Regions from separate parts of the Halomonas sp. MMH1-48 genome, predicted to be linked through region 1. Evidence: predicted binding sites of a transcription regulator. Region 1 holds the regulator's gene; the other holds the start of a gene.
What was found. Region 1 encodes sigma-54, which starts transcription at its own class of promoters, with help from an activator protein. Its sites were predicted from a motif close to TGGCACNNNNNTTGCTNT; they were not measured.
Positions count from the first base shown of each region.

Region 2: glnL (nitrogen regulation protein NR(II)) is a predicted target of sigma-54. The motif match lies at 5,332-5,349, and genes of this name have one in related genera.

Region 1 covers NZ_JAKRFL010000001.1:409,428-416,927, forward strand. The annotation lists gene mlaE (lipid asymmetry maintenance ABC transporter permease subunit MlaE) at 1-375, opposite strand, end outside; gene MHM37_RS01960 (ATP-binding cassette domain-containing protein) at 376-1,197, opposite strand; gene MHM37_RS01965 (KpsF/GutQ family sugar-phosphate isomerase) at 1,469-2,455, shown strand; gene MHM37_RS01970 (HAD hydrolase family protein) at 2,498-3,040, shown strand; gene lptC (LPS export ABC transporter periplasmic protein LptC) at 3,040-3,612, shown strand; gene lptA (lipopolysaccharide transport periplasmic protein LptA) at 3,621-4,115, shown strand; gene lptB (LPS export ABC transporter ATP-binding protein) at 4,129-4,887, shown strand; gene MHM37_RS01990 (RNA polymerase factor sigma-54) at 4,993-6,408, shown strand; gene raiA (ribosome-associated translation inhibitor RaiA) at 6,506-6,814, shown strand; gene ptsN (PTS IIA-like nitrogen regulatory protein PtsN) at 6,819-7,286, shown strand; gene rapZ (RNase adapter RapZ) at 7,345-7,500, shown strand, end outside.
Region 2 covers NZ_JAKRFL010000007.1:154,664-162,163, forward strand. The annotation lists gene MHM37_RS09045 (alpha/beta hydrolase-fold protein) at 1-736, opposite strand, end outside; gene MHM37_RS09050 (acyltransferase) at 936-1,961, shown strand; gene MHM37_RS09055 (hypothetical protein) at 2,021-2,614, opposite strand; gene MHM37_RS09060 (hypothetical protein) at 2,849-3,034, opposite strand; gene glnA (glutamate--ammonia ligase) at 3,170-4,576, shown strand; gene MHM37_RS09070 (DUF4124 domain-containing protein) at 4,671-5,213, shown strand; gene glnL (nitrogen regulation protein NR(II)) at 5,420-6,478, shown strand; gene ntrC (nitrogen regulation protein NR(I)) at 6,475-7,500, shown strand, end outside.

The sequences.
Region 1 (7,500 bases):
GATTTCGGCGGTCAAAGCAGACCCGGCTCGCCCCGCAAACAGCAGCGCAGCCACCACAGGGGCAAGCTCACGCAGCAGTGAGAGCGCCACCATTTGGCCCAGCGCCTGTTCGGCACCAAAATCCACCAAAATGGTATATCCCTGTAGCGCCAGCACCATGCCAATGAACAGCCCCGACACGAGGACGATGGCCAGCGACAGCACTCCGACGAAGTGCATTTGGCGCATCCAAAGCGACCACCCTTCCCGTGACGGCACGCCTATCGCCGACTGCGCTAGAAACACCGTCGCGCGCCCCAGCGCCTCGACGACATCGCAGCTTTTTCGCCCCAGACGGGCCACGCGCGACGCATATTGTGTCAATTTGCCCTGCATCTACCCTGCCTTTGTGACTGAATCGTGACCGAAGATATCCCGGTGAAGTGGGTCTGCGGGATAGTGAAACGGCACGGGACCGTCTGGCTTGCCGTGCATGAATTGGTTGACGCGAGGATCCTGGTTCGTTTCCAGCGTGCTGGGGGTCCCGTGAGCAACGACTTGACCATCGGCGATCAAGTAGAGGTAATCCGCGATGCTCAGCGTCTCTTTGATGTCATGCGACACTACCACCGAGGTGAGTGACAGCGCCTGATTGAGCCGTTTGATCAGTTGCACCAGCACGCCCATGGAAATAGGGTCCTGGCCGACGAATGGCTCGTCGTAGAGTATTAGCTCAGGATCGAGTGCCACGGCACGCGCCAACGCCACCCGACGCGCCATCCCACCGGACAGCTCGGCGGGCGTTAGGTGCTTCGCGCCGCGCAGCCCTACCGCCTGAAGCTTCAATAGCACCAGATCGCGAATCATTGCGTCCGGCAGGTCCGTATGAACGCGCAGCGGAAACGCAACGTTTTCAAAAACGTTCAAATCCGAAAACAGGGCACCGCTCTGAAACAGCATGCCCATGCGTTTGCGCAGCGTGAATAGCGCTTTACGTGAGAGCCGATGCACGTCCTGCCCATCGATGAGGATACGTCCACGGTCGGGTGTGAGCTGGCCACCGATGAGCTTCAACAACGTCGTCTTACCGGTACCGCTTGGCCCCATGATGGCCGTCACTTGCCCGCGAGGTATGGTCATGCTGACACCGCGAAAAATCTCGCTCTCACCACGGGAAAAGTAGATGTCTTCGACCTGTATGAAGGGTACATCCGTCATATGATGTTTGACCTTCCTCGTTGATGCCAGAACGCGTCAGTATAAACCGACAAGCCACAGGGCAGTTTAAAAAACAGTGTTTTCGAAATAGTATCGAACATCATGATCCAACGCTACTCTCAACAGCAGCGACGCTAACAGTGAGCGCACCATCGTTCATGCAATGGAGCCCCTCCATACCATCGACGACCTTGTCGTGATTTAGCTAAATAGCGCCGCAAGATGTTATTCTTACCAGCTACCCATTCACATCATGAAAACGAGACATGCCATGGGCCAGCCACTCTCTACACCCAGCCAACTGCGTGAAAGTGCGCTGCGCACGCTGCAAATCGAGCAAGCAGCCATCGGCGGCCTCCAAGCCAAGCTAGACGACCAATTCGACCATGCCTGCCAGCTCATTCTCGCCTGCCAAGGCCGCGTGGTGGTGACCGGCATGGGCAAGTCGGGTCATATTGCAGGCAAACTGGCTGCCACGCTGGCAAGCACCGGCACGCCCGCCTTTTTCGTACACCCAGGTGAAGCCAGCCACGGCGATCTCGGTATGATCACCCGTACCGACGTGGTGTTGGCGCTCTCTAACTCCGGCGAAACAGCTGAAGTCACGGCGCTACTCCCTCTGCTTAAAAGGCTTGGCACCCCGCTGGTGAGCATGACTGGACGTCCAGGCTCTACCCTGGCACGCCACGCCGATGCCCATTTGGACAGCGGCGTCGAGCGCGAAGCCTGCCCGCTGGATCTTGCCCCTACAAGCTCGACCACCGCCGCGCTAGCACTGGGGGACGCCCTTGCCGTGGCCTTGCTTGAAGCACGTGGCTTTACAGCGGAAGATTTTGCGCTCTCTCATCCGGGCGGAAGCCTCGGCAAGCGGCTGCTACTGCGAGTCCGCGATCTCATGCACGACGGCACGCGGCTGCCTCAGGTTGCATTGGGTAGCCCGCTACGCGATGCGCTTTTAGAGATCACACGCCAAGGGCTTGGGTTCACCTGCGTCATCGATAGCGAAGGCCGTTTGGCAGGTGTATATACCGACGGTGACCTGAGACGCACATTGGACCAATTTCATGACTTGCGCGATGTGCGAGTCGACGACGTCATGACGCGCCCAGGCAAACGCATCGGTCCTGACGTGCTAGCAGCCGAAGCGGTACGTATTATGGAAGATAGCCGGATAACCGCGCTGGCCGTCGTCGACGAGCAACAGCGTCCCATCGGCGCGCTACATATGCATGACTTACTGGCCAGCGGTGTGATTTAACTGCGTGATAACGCTTTTTGCCATGGATGTTAAGGAGGCTATATGGCCCTACCCGATGCACTACTCGACCGGCTCCGCCGCGTAAAACTACTTGCGCTAGACGTAGATGGCGTTTTGACGGACGGCCGACTCTACTTTCAAGCCGACGGCATCGAGATCAAAGCGTTTCACACTCAGGATGGGCATGGCTTGAAACTGCTCAAACGCGTTGGCATTCATGTGGCGCTCATCACCGGCCGCGATTCGCCGATGGTCAGCCAGCGCGCTGCGGCACTAGGTATCAGCCATGTGCATCAAGGCTGCGAAGACAAACTCACGACCCTGAGAGCCCTCTGCCAGCGGCTGGATATTACGCTCGAACAAGTCGCTTACTGCGGGGACGACCTGCCAGACTTGGCACCCATCAAGCGCGCAGGCGTTGGCATCACGGTCCCCAATGCACCCGATTATATGCATACCCACGCCGATTGGATCACCGAACGGTTGGGCGGGCACGGCGCGGTGCGTGAAATTTGCGATACGCTGCTCACCTCCCAAGGGCATTGGGATGCCGTACTCGACACCTATCTTCACAGGCACTCATGATGGGCGTAAAGCTCAGAAAACGAGTTTGGGTAACGGCACTGGTCGTCGTCCTGGGCATGCTTTTGGTTTGGCTCGACCCGCGCAGCGCCCAAGAGCGAGATATCGACGAGCAAGCGCGCGCTCAGGAGCCAGGTCATGTATTAGAGAATGCCGAAATCACCCTATTTGGGGAATCGGGGGCGATTCAGCAGTCGCTGGTCACTCCCCGGCTAGTGCATACACCTCAAACGGCCATGACAGATGTCGTGTCGCCACGTGCTACGCTGTTCGATAGCGAACAGCGGGAGTGGTTGGCGACCGCGGATACCGGCACCCTGAATACCGATACTCAGGCCTTGACGCTGCGCGGGTCTGCCCGGCTGCTCGCGCCTGAAGAGGGTTGGCAGCTCGATACACAGCAACTCAACTACGATGGCGTGACCCGCCACGCCTGGAGCACTACGCCCGTGCTGTTGCAGCAGCCCCCTCAGCGTATGGAAGCTTCCCGCATGGACGTTTGGCTGGATGACAGCCAGGTCCGCCTGACCAACAACGTGCGCGGCGTGCATCCGCCGGCCACTCGTACCCCCTAGGAGTCGCGATGAATGCCTCTCTCCGCACCACCCTCTTTGCTTTAACGCTACCGCTGGCGACGGCTGCCATGGCGCAAAGCCAAGCACCCATCGAAGTAGAAGCCGACCGCCTGGACCTCGACCAGCGCGCGGGCACCGCAGTTTACTCAGGTAACGTGGATATTCGTCAAGGCGAAATGCAATTGCGCGGCGAACGCGTCGAGATTCAGCGCAATGATGCAGGGGAACTTTCTCAAGCCATTGCCACGGGTGAGCGTGCCTACTTGCGCAATCGTCTCGACGACCAGGAGACCCCCATGGAAGGTTGGGCGCGGCGCATCATCTATCACGTCGCCGAACGCCGCGTGGAGCTGATCGACCGAGCCGAACTGACCCAGCAAGGCGACCGCTTTCAAGGGGGCCGCCTGGAGTACTTCATCGACCAGGAAGTGGTGCAAGCTCGCTCCGACGTGAACGGTAGCGACAACCAGCGCATTCGCATGACCCTTCAGCCGGAACAATAGGGAGCGCCCACACGTGGCAGCATCAACGTCTGCAGATTCCGCACCTGTCAAAACGCTCTACGCCCACCACCTAGCGAAGAGCTACAAACGCCGCCGCGTCGTCAAGGACATCAACCTGGAAATCGCCCAGGGCAGTGTCGTTGGACTGTTGGGCCCCAATGGAGCCGGTAAAACCACCTCGTTTTACATGATCGTCGGACTGGTCAAATCCGATGCGGGCAATGTGGGTATCGACGATCTGGATTTGACCCACGCGCCCATGCACGAACGCGCCATGGCAGGCATTGGGTATCTTCCCCAAGAGGCCTCGATTTTTCGCAAGCTCTCGGTAGCCGATAACATCATGGCCATCCTCGAGACGCGCAAAACGCTCGATCGCAGTGCCAGAGAAGCTCGCCTGGAGTCACTGCTCGAAGATTTTCATATCACCCATATTCGTGACAACCTAGGCATGAGCCTCTCAGGAGGCGAGCGCCGTCGAGTAGAGATCGCGCGGTCGCTGGCCACCGAGCCCGCGTTCATTCTACTCGACGAACCCTTTGCCGGGGTCGACCCTATTTCGGTCGGCGAAATCAAAACCATTATCCGTGCACTCAAAAAACGCCACATCGGCGTCTTGATCACCGACCACAACGTGCGTGAAACCCTGGATATTTGCGATATCGCCTACATCGTTGGCGATGGCCACATCATCGCCAGTGGGAACGCCCAGGAGATTCTCAATAACCAAAAGGTTCGCGACGTCTATCTGGGCGCTGATTTCCGGCTCTAAACCGAGGCCTGACCAAACTTTTCTTTTAGTGGCATGCTTATTGCACTTGCACGTAGCCATAACTCGCTCTAGGGTGGAGCTTTCTGATTAACGAGTGGTTCTCAGATGGTCATGAAAGCTTCTCTCCAATTGCGTATCGGCACACAGCTGACCATGACACCCCAGCTGCAACAGGCCATTGCCCTGCTGCAGCTCTCTACGCTGGACCTCCGTCAAGAAATTCAGCAAGCGCTTGACGCCAACCCTATGCTCGAGCAAGAGGACGAGTTTGGAGAGCAGGCAGTCAGCGAGCCGCAAGAGGCCGAGTGGTCTGACAGCATTCCCAACGAACTCTCCGTCGACAGCGACTGGTCGGACACCTACCAAGACATGGGCAGTCTGAGCGGTGGTAGCGAAGGACCCGACTTCGAGCGCCAAGCCGCTGGCCAAAGCCTTCATGGCCATTTGCTGTGGCAACTGGCCATGACCGATGTCAGCTCACGGGAATATGCAATTGCGGAGAGCCTGATCGATGCGCTGGACGCCAATGGTTATCTTACCCAGCCGCTCAACGACATTCGTGAAGGGCTCAAAGCACAAGGTCATGACGGCTTGAGCCAACGGGAAGTGGAAAATACCCTACTGCGCTTGCAGCAGTTCGAGCCGACCGGCGTATTCGCTCGCGACCTGCGCGAATGTCTGATGCTTCAACTTGCTGCGTTGCCGGAAGACACCCCGCTATTGATGCCAGCCAAACGGCTGGTACGACAGTTTTTGGAGGCGCTAGGCAAAGACGATATGCGCCTCCTCAAGCGCCGTTTGAGCCTGGACGATGAGCAGTTGGATGACGTCATTCGATTAATTCGCAGCCTCGACCCCCGACCCGGCAGCGCCTACGGCGTGACCGACGATAGCTACATCACTCCCGATCTGGTCGTGCGCCATGACAACGAAGGCTGGCATTTAGAGCTCAACCCGGACGCTCTTCCACGGCTACGCATCCAACCCGACTACGCCAGCTTGATCAAACGCGCCGACAAGAGCCAGGACAACCAGTTCTTGAAAGAGCACCTTCAAGAAGCGCGCTGGCTGATCAAAAGCCTCTCTAGCCGCAATGACACCTTGCTGCGCGTGGGGCGTGAAATCATCGCTCGCCAAATTGGCTTTCTAGAGCACGGCGAAGAGGCCATGAAGCCGCTGATCTTGGCCGACATCGCCGAAGCCGTAGAGATGCATGAGTCGACCATTTCCCGCGTGACGACACAGAAGTTCATTCATACACCGCGTGGCGTGTTCGAGTTGAAATACTTTTTCTCCAGTCAAGTCAGTGGCCAAGACGGCGGCGACAGCCACTCGAGCACGGCCATTCGCGCACGTATCAAAAAGCTCATTCAAGAGGAGCCCTCAGGCAAACCGCTCTCCGATAGTCGCTTGGTGACGCTTCTCGAAGAGGGCGGAATAAGCGTGGCACGACGTACCGTCGCGAAATATCGCGAGTCGATGGGCATTCCCTCTTCGAGCGAGCGCCGCCGTTTACGCTAGTTAAACGCTTGGTCGTGACAAACTCACCGCAAGGGCTTTGCAATAGCGTAAAAAGGGTTACAATCGAAGTACAGCCCGATGGATAAGGAGCACGTCAATGCAAGTAAACATCACTGGTCATCACGTTGAACTGACTGACGCCTTGCGTGACTACGTTAACGAAAAGCTGGAACGCGTCGAACGACACTACGACAATATCACCACGGTACAAGTGACCTTATCTGTCGAAAAGGAGCGCCAGCAGGCAGCGTGCACGCTACATGCCGCCGGTGCTGACCTTCATGCCGAGGCACTCGATAACGATATGTATGCCGCCATCGATGCCCTTGCGGACAAAATCGATCGTCAACTCGTCAAACACAAGGAAAAAGCACAAGCTCGCGCTCAAGGCGCAGGCGTGCGTTAACTCAATGACGTTGGAAACCATTCTCCCCCCGGAGCGCGTGCTTTATGACGTACCCGGGGGCAGCAAAAAGCGGGTGCTGGAGTTTTTCAGCACCTTTATCGCCCAAAACACGCCCAGCCTTGACAGCCAAGAAGTGTTCAGTCGTTTGATTGGGCGCGAGCGTCTTGGCAGCACGGGGATTGGCAACGGTGTTGCCATTCCCCACGCAAGAAGCCCGCACTGCAGTGCCCCCATTGCTGGCTTTTTGAAACTGGCGGAACCCGTCGATTTCGATGCCATCGATGGGGACCCGGTCGATCTCGTGTTCGTTTTGCTGGTGCCTGAAGAAGCCGATGACACGCACCTTGCTTTGCTCGGACAAGTCGCGACGATCATGAACGACGCCGATACTCGCCAACAGCTGCGCAAAGCAGGCAGTCAAAAAGAACTGTTGACGCTGATAACGGCCAAGATACGCGAACAGGCTGCGTAACAGATCTACTCCTTCAATTTGTCTTTACTTCTTACGCTCAAACGCCAAGAGAGACGCTATGCAACTGGTGATCATTAGCGGCCGTTCAGGTTCCGGTAAGTCTATCGCCTTACAAGCGCTGGAAGATCTTGGCTATTACGCGATCGATAACTTGCCTGCCATGCTGTTGGGCTCGCTTATCGACGAGTTGCGCGCCCAGGGTGAGCGCACCCGG
Region 2 (7,500 bases), on a different contig from region 1:
GCAGCTGGCGTGCATGGAACTCGGCGTCATAGACATCACGGCGTCCGGCGCTGATATAGAACGGGACAGGGGGCGTGTCGCCTTGCTCTGCCTCTGGGCGCGGCGTGACGCGTAGGCGGTAGCTTTCTAAATGGGCTGTGTAGTTTAGCTGCTCCCAAAGCGCTTGATCGAACTCGCCCTGCGCATTCAAAAACGCTGGATGTCGGTGAGCGGAAGAGTTTTTGGGTGGCGCAGGGATATAGCTGGCGGGGCTGAGGGCAGCGGCAGCGGCAAACAGCTCTGGACGTTCGAGGGCGAAATTCACCGCGCCATAGCCACCAGCAGAGAGCCCCGCTACGCCACGTTGCTCGCGCGTCGTTCCCACATGATAGGTCGCTTCGATATGCGGCAGCAGGTCGTTGAAAAAAGCGCTACGGGCAGCTTCGTTATGCCCATCGACCCACCAACTGCGGCTGCCGGGCATGACGAATACCGCTGGAGGTAGATGCCCAGCCTCGATCAAACGATCAGCCGTTTGTGGCAAGTTGCCTTTGGTTGCCCAGTCAAACTCGTTACCAAATGACCCGTGTAGCAGGTATACCACTGGGTAAGGCGCCGAGGCCTGAGGGTCATAAGCGTCCGGTAAATAGATCGTATACGGGTAGTCATAACCCAGGGTGGGTGAAAAGAACTGTGCCCGTGAGACATCGCCCGCCAGGGCAGCGCTACTCAGTGCCAACCCACCCAAAACGACCATGATCGCGCGCATCCAGCCGGTGAGGCATTCAGAGACAGTGCGTCCGAGAGCGTGTAAAAGCGGGAATCTGAGCGACTGTTCGAACACGAGGCCTCCAGGAATTTACCGTCGTTTAAAAGGTCGGACAACGCTGTAAGCCAGCCTGTTCATTGTCGTAAGCCCCTACATCAGCTTAGCAGCGGGGCTTGGTGGAGGTTCGATGCAGAAAATCGAGGAAATTTACTGGCTGCGCGCGTACGGCTGTGTCGCCGTGTTTCTCTTTCATTGGCTAGATCACCTGAATCAGCGCGTGGACAACGTCGTTACCGATCTCATGCGCATACCGCTGGTGCTGGGCACGCCTGTATTCCTGTTCATTTCGGTCTTTGTGTTTGCCGTTCGCTATGACAAGCAAGTACCGCCAGGTTTTCTATGGCAGCGAGTGAAATACGTCATGCTGCCCTATTTAACGTACGGGTTCATCTATTCCACTGCCCAGTGGTGGCAACTGGCGGGCAGCGACAGCGCCGTGAATGTTTGGGAGAACGCAAAAGCCTACTTTATTTATGCGGGCTGGCATGGCTATTTTTTGATCATCGCCATGCAGTTCTATGCCGCTTATTGGGCCTTTACTCGTTGGCAGCTATGGCGCTTGCATCCGGTTCCTTGGCTATGGGGAGCTTGCTTGATGAGTATGGCATATTGGGGGTTGGCGTATGCGTTGGCTATTGAGCCGCCGGGTTATTTGCTTTGGGTGGCTCCGTTGGGTTGGATCTATCTGTTCTTCTTGGCGCTAGTGCTGGTGCGCTATTACCCCTTAACGCCTTCTAGCCAGTTGATCGAACGGCCCGTTTGGCTACAAACTCTCTCGCAACCACGTTGGCTCTTGTTGTTCGTTGGCTTGATCGTGCTGGCCACGTTCGAGTATCGGCTGTCGTTCTCCTCGAAAGAGGTGTGGGTCATTCCCTTTTTTGTGCTGTTCACGCTGGCATTGATGCGTGGCTTAAAAGGGCGTAAAGCGCCTGGATGGGTGCGCTATATCAATGCTTACTCGTTTGGTATTTATCTAGCGCATCCTATGTTTTTTACGCTCACCGATACGCTAGTGGGCATTTCTACGCTGCCCCTGGCGGTTTATGCGCTGTTGCTCATCATGGTGGGTAGTGTGGGATCGATTCTGCTCAACAAAGTAGCCAATACCACCACATTGGGTGCCATGTTGCTGGGTAAGCGTTTAAAAATATGAACGGTTCGACGGGTTGGTGAGCTGGCAGGTTGGCGTTAAGAGTCAAAGAGGGGCAGGCGCTAAGAGGAGGTGGGTGAGCGGCTTTGTGGCGAGCCTCGAGCAAGCCCAAGCGACTCGCCGCTTAGCGTTTTTAAACGCGTAGGGCAAGCGTATAGGCGCTGTAAAAAGTCGAGCAGTGCTGGCTCATCGAGCTCTGGATCGAAGCCTCCGATTCGCTCCAACCACGCACGGCGAATGGCAATGTAGGGGGGAACGGTCACCGCCGAGCTGAGAAAGTGCAGCAACAGACGTTCCGAAAAGCGGGGAGTGGCGGCGTTGATGAGCAGCGCATCCGTCGCCGTGTCTAGCTGTGGATAGAGTAGGTACCAAAGCTGCGCCGCCATGGGTTCTTTATGCAGCGCAATCAGCAGCCAGTCTGCCTGGCTAATATACGCCGCTTGGTTGAGGCGTGCACCTAGGGTATGGGCAGGTGTCACCAAGCCGTGCGCGTGGTAACGCTTTTCGAGATCGGTGAGCCGTTCATCCGAGTGAGCACAGGTCACGATAATGGGTAGGGCATGGTCAGCAAGACCGGATTGGCGAATCGAGCGCAGGTGGCGGGGTAGCAAAGCTCCTGTCACTGAAGCATCAACGATAAAGCAGACCGTACCCATGCACGCGGCTTCCTTTTGTTATGAAAGCATCTCTGTTTGTAATTGATTGTAGATGTGGGTTTCTTTACGTAGCAAGAGAAAGTTTTTTAACGAAAAAAACAGTGAGGCTGGCGAGTTATTCATTTTGGTGCGTCTTGAGTGTTATTTGCACCAAATGCGTGCAAGGAAATGACGGTCTAGGCGTTTGAAAAAGCAATTGCCACTCCCTTGCTGCATTAAGACGCATGGGATGAGTCATTTTTCATATTTTAAAACAAAGAGTTGTTGATATTTTTTTCCATTATGGTGCAGAGTTGGCATGCTCTGTGCTTGTAAGCCATAGGTAGTTTCATCAGCGGCTATTGAAGCGTAGGCAGACGCCTCCAGGCGTGCTACAACGATAGCCGGTCTGAAATGATCGCTGGGCGGTTTGTTATCCATCGTCGAACAAACGTTGAGCGAACAAAAAAGACAAACGCGCCACATGCAGCCGCGTGTTGAACGATTTGTTGAATAACACCTTTATCGATCGCTTACAGTTACACGCTTTAAGCCACGCTCATACCGGAGGACACTATGTCAGCCAAGACTCTCGCGCTAATCGAAGAACATGATGTTAAGTGGGTAGATCTGCGTTTCACCGACACGCGCGGTAAAGAGCAGCACGTCACCGTACCGGCACGCGACGTGAACGAAGAGTTTTTTGAAAACGGCCAGATGTTCGATGGTTCTTCCATCAACGGCTGGAAGGGCATCAACGAGTCTGACATGATCCTGCGTCCGGAAGACGGTACCGCCTTCCTCGACCCCTTCACCGAAGATGCCACACTGATTCTGCGTTGCGACATCATCGAGCCGGCCACTATGCAGGGCTACGATCGCGACCCGCGCTCCATCGCCAAGCGCGCCGAAGCCTACCTGCAGTCGACTGGCCTGGGTGACACTGCCTTCTTCGGTCCGGAGCCGGAATTCTTCATCTTCGATGAGGTGCACTGGAAAGCCGACATTCAAGGCGCCATGTACAAAATCACCTCTGACGAAGGCGCATGGGCGACCAGCAACCAGGTAGAAGGCGGCAACTTGGGCCACCGTCCGCGCGTGAAAGGCGGCTACTTCCCGGTACCCCCGGTCGACAGCTTCCACGATATCCGTGGTGCGATGTGTAACACCCTGGAAGCGATCGGTCAGACCGTCGAAGTTCACCACCACGAAGTGGCGAACGCCGGTCAGAACGAAATCGGCGTGAAGTTCAACACGCTGGTGAAGAAAGCCGACGAAGTTCAGGAAATGAAGTACGTGATCCACAACGTGGCGCACGCTTATGGCAAGACCGCGACCTTCATGCCGAAGCCGCTGGTGGGCGACAACGGCTCGGGCATGCACGTCCACCAGTCGTTCTGGAAAGATGGCCAGAACCAGTTCGCTGGCGACGAGTACGCGGGCCTGTCCGAAATGGCGCTGTACTACATTGGCGGTATCATCAAGCACGCTCGCGCGCTGAACGCCTTCACCAACGCCTCTACCAACTCGTACAAGCGTCTGGTGCCGGGTTTCGAAGCGCCGGTCATGCTGGCCTACAGCGCCCGTAACCGTTCTGCGTCCATCCGTATTCCGTACACCGCTAGCCCGAAAGGCAAGCGTGTCGAGACGCGCTTCCCCGACCCGACCGCCAACCCCTACCTGGCGTTCGCGGCGATGCTGATGGCGGGTATCGACGGTATCAAGAACAAGATCCATCCTGGCGATGCCATGGACAAGAACCTGTACGACCTGCCGCCCGAGGAAGGCAAGTCCGTCCCGACCGTGGCCAACAGCCTGGATCAAGCCCTGGAAGCGCTCGACGCTGACCGTGCGTTCTTGACCGAAGGCGGCGTGTTCACCGACGACATGATCGATGCCTACATCGAACTGAAGATGGAAGACGTCGAGCGTATTCGCATGACGACTCACCCGATCGAGTTCGACATGTACTACAGCTGCTAAGATCACCCTTGAGGTGTCGTTAGCCTGAAAACCCCGCCTCGGCGGGGTTTTTTCGTTGAGGCGAGGAAAGGAAAAGAAAAGGGAGGAAGACGTCATGATCCGTCGCTGGCACGTGCGCTATGCAAGAGGATTATCCACAGGTGCTGCGCTGCTATTGGGGCTGTGGGTAAGCGCGGCGCTGGGGCAAACGGTGTATCGCGTGGTGGACGCCCAGGGCAAGGTGACGTTTACCGACAACCCAGAACGTGGCGGTGAAGCCGTCACGTTGGCACCGCTGCCCAGCGTGACGACGGTGCGCTCTGCCCCACCTGACAGCCGAACCCCGGGCCGCACTCAGAGCCATCCCGGGCAACCGTTTATGCCTTATGACCGCTTTACCATCGTCAACCCGGCAAACAGCAGCGCCGTTCGGGGCGGCATGACGCCCGTGGAAGTGCAGGTGGTGCCGCCACTGCGGGACGACCACCAAATTCAACTGAGGGTGAATGGCGAACTGAGCCAATCCGCCCTGCATAGCGACGCCTTCTGGCTGGCGGGGTTACCTGTGGGAGCGCACCATATTCATGCGGAGTTGTTGGATAGCCAGGGCCGTGTGCAGCACCGCACCGATCCGGTGACTATTTTTATCACTGACTAATCGAGTGCACTATAATGGTGCAATGAGGCGGTGGGCTAGGCGGCTCATTGCGCTATTAAGGCTCGTCATCTCCCCGCTATCTGCCCACAAGCCGTGCATGCCGTCGCTTGCGCCGAATTGGCGCGCTTTTTGCAGATCCTCTCGCATACCTCTTTTGATGGATCAGTGCCATGTGTATTGATCGAAGCGACGTTTCAGGACACGCCATGTATCAGCGCTTGCTCGAACACCTCACCACAGCAGTCCTGTTGCTCGACGGTGAACTCCGCGTTCGCTGGATGAACCCGGCGGCGGAAGCGCTGCTGGCCGTGAGCTTTAGCCGCGTGCAGGGGATCAGCCTCGATACGCTGTTGGGCGGAGACGAGAGCATCGACGACGTACTGGCCAAAGCACGCGATGCGTTTCATCCCTATACACAGCGTGAAGCGCGTATCACGTCGCTCAATAGCGAGCCGCTGACCGTCGATTATACCGTGACACCGCTGTCGGCCGACGAGCTGCTGTTGGAAGTCGAGCCGCGGGATCGGTTGATGCAAATCTCCCGAGAGGAGGCCCTTACCACCCGCCAAGAAACCATCAAAGTGCTGGCGCGGGGGTTGGCCCACGAGGTGAAAAATCCGCTAGGGGGCATTCGCGGTGCCGCGCAGCTGTTAGAGCGAGATTTGGATGACCCGGCCCTGCGCGAGTTTACCCATATCATCGTGGAAGAGGTTGACCGCTTGCGTGACTTGGTCGACTCCATGCTAGGGCCGAACCGTATCGTCAAGCATGAGCCGGTCAACATTCATAAAGTGTTGGAGCGCGTAAGGGCGCTGCTGATCGCCGAGCATCCTCAGGTGGTCGTCAGCCGCGACTATGACCCGAGCCTACCGGACCTGTCCGGTGATGAGGCGCAGATGATCCAAGCAGTGCTCAACGTGGCCCGCAACGCGGTGCAAGCCATGAGCGATGCAGGTACGCCCGCGCCCGAACTGACACTGCGTACCCGTGCGCGCCGCCAATTCACTTTGGGAGCCGAGCGGCACCGCCTGGTGAGCGAAGTCGGCATCATCGATAACGGTCCTGGCATCCCCGAGTCGCTACGCGACACCCTTTTTTACCCGATGGTCTCCGGCCGCGCAGAAGGGAGCGGTCTGGGGCTATCGATTGCCCAGTCAATACTGCACCAACATCAAGGATTGATCGAATGCGACTCTCGTCCCGGACACACCGAATTTCGTTTACTGATTCCATTGGTCATTAATTGCACCGGAGAAGCGTCATGACTGAGGCGACACGTACCGATGTTGCACGAGTGGTTATTGTCGATGATGACCGCGCTATCCGCTGGGTATTGGAGCGCGCTCTGGCGCAACCCGATCTGGAGGTCGAGTGTATCGAGCGTGCCGATACGGCGCTCGCACGCTTGCTGGAGAGCCCGCCGGATGTGCTGGTCACCGATATCCGTATGCCGGGCATCGACGGGTTGGATTTAATGGCACGGGTGCGTGATGCCCATCCGGATTTGCCTGTGATCGTCATGACCGCGCACTCCGATCTCGACAGCGCTGTCGCCTCCTATCAAGGCGGGGCATTCGAGTACTTGCCCAAGCCGTTCGATGTGGATGAAGCGCTCGCGCTGGTGCGCCGGGCCGTGGCCCATGCGCGTGAACGGCAGCGGCCGGTGAGTGTGCCGGAAGGTCTTAGCGCCGAGATCATCGGTGAAGCGCCGGCTATGCAAGAGGTCTTCCGGGCGATTGGACGGCTCTCCCATTCGCATATCACGGTACTGATCAACGGTGAGTCGGGTACGGGCAAGGAGCGCGTGGCCCAGGCGCTGCATCAGCATAGTCCGCGCTCGGGAAAGCCGTTCATTGCCTTGAATATGGCGGCGATTCCGCGCGATTTGATCGAATCAGAACTGTTCGGCCACGAGAAAGGCGCGTTTACTGGTGCTGCGCAGCAGCGCCAGGGGCGTTTCGAGCAGGCCAATGGCGGCACGCTGTTTCTCGATGAGATCGGCGACATGCCCGCAGAAACGCAAACCCGCCTACTGCGCGTGCTGGCCGATGGCGAGTTTTATCGGGTGGGCGGGCATACGCCGGTGAACGTCGATGTACGGATCATCGCGGCAACGCACCAGAACCTTGAATCACTCGTCGACGATGGGCGCTTTCGTGAAGACTTGTTTCACCGCCTGAACGTGATTCGTGTCCATCTTCCGCGTTTGGCCGAGCGGCGCGAGGATATCCCACGCCTCACCCGGCACTTTTTGGCCGAAGCCGCCAAGGAGTTGTCCACCGACATT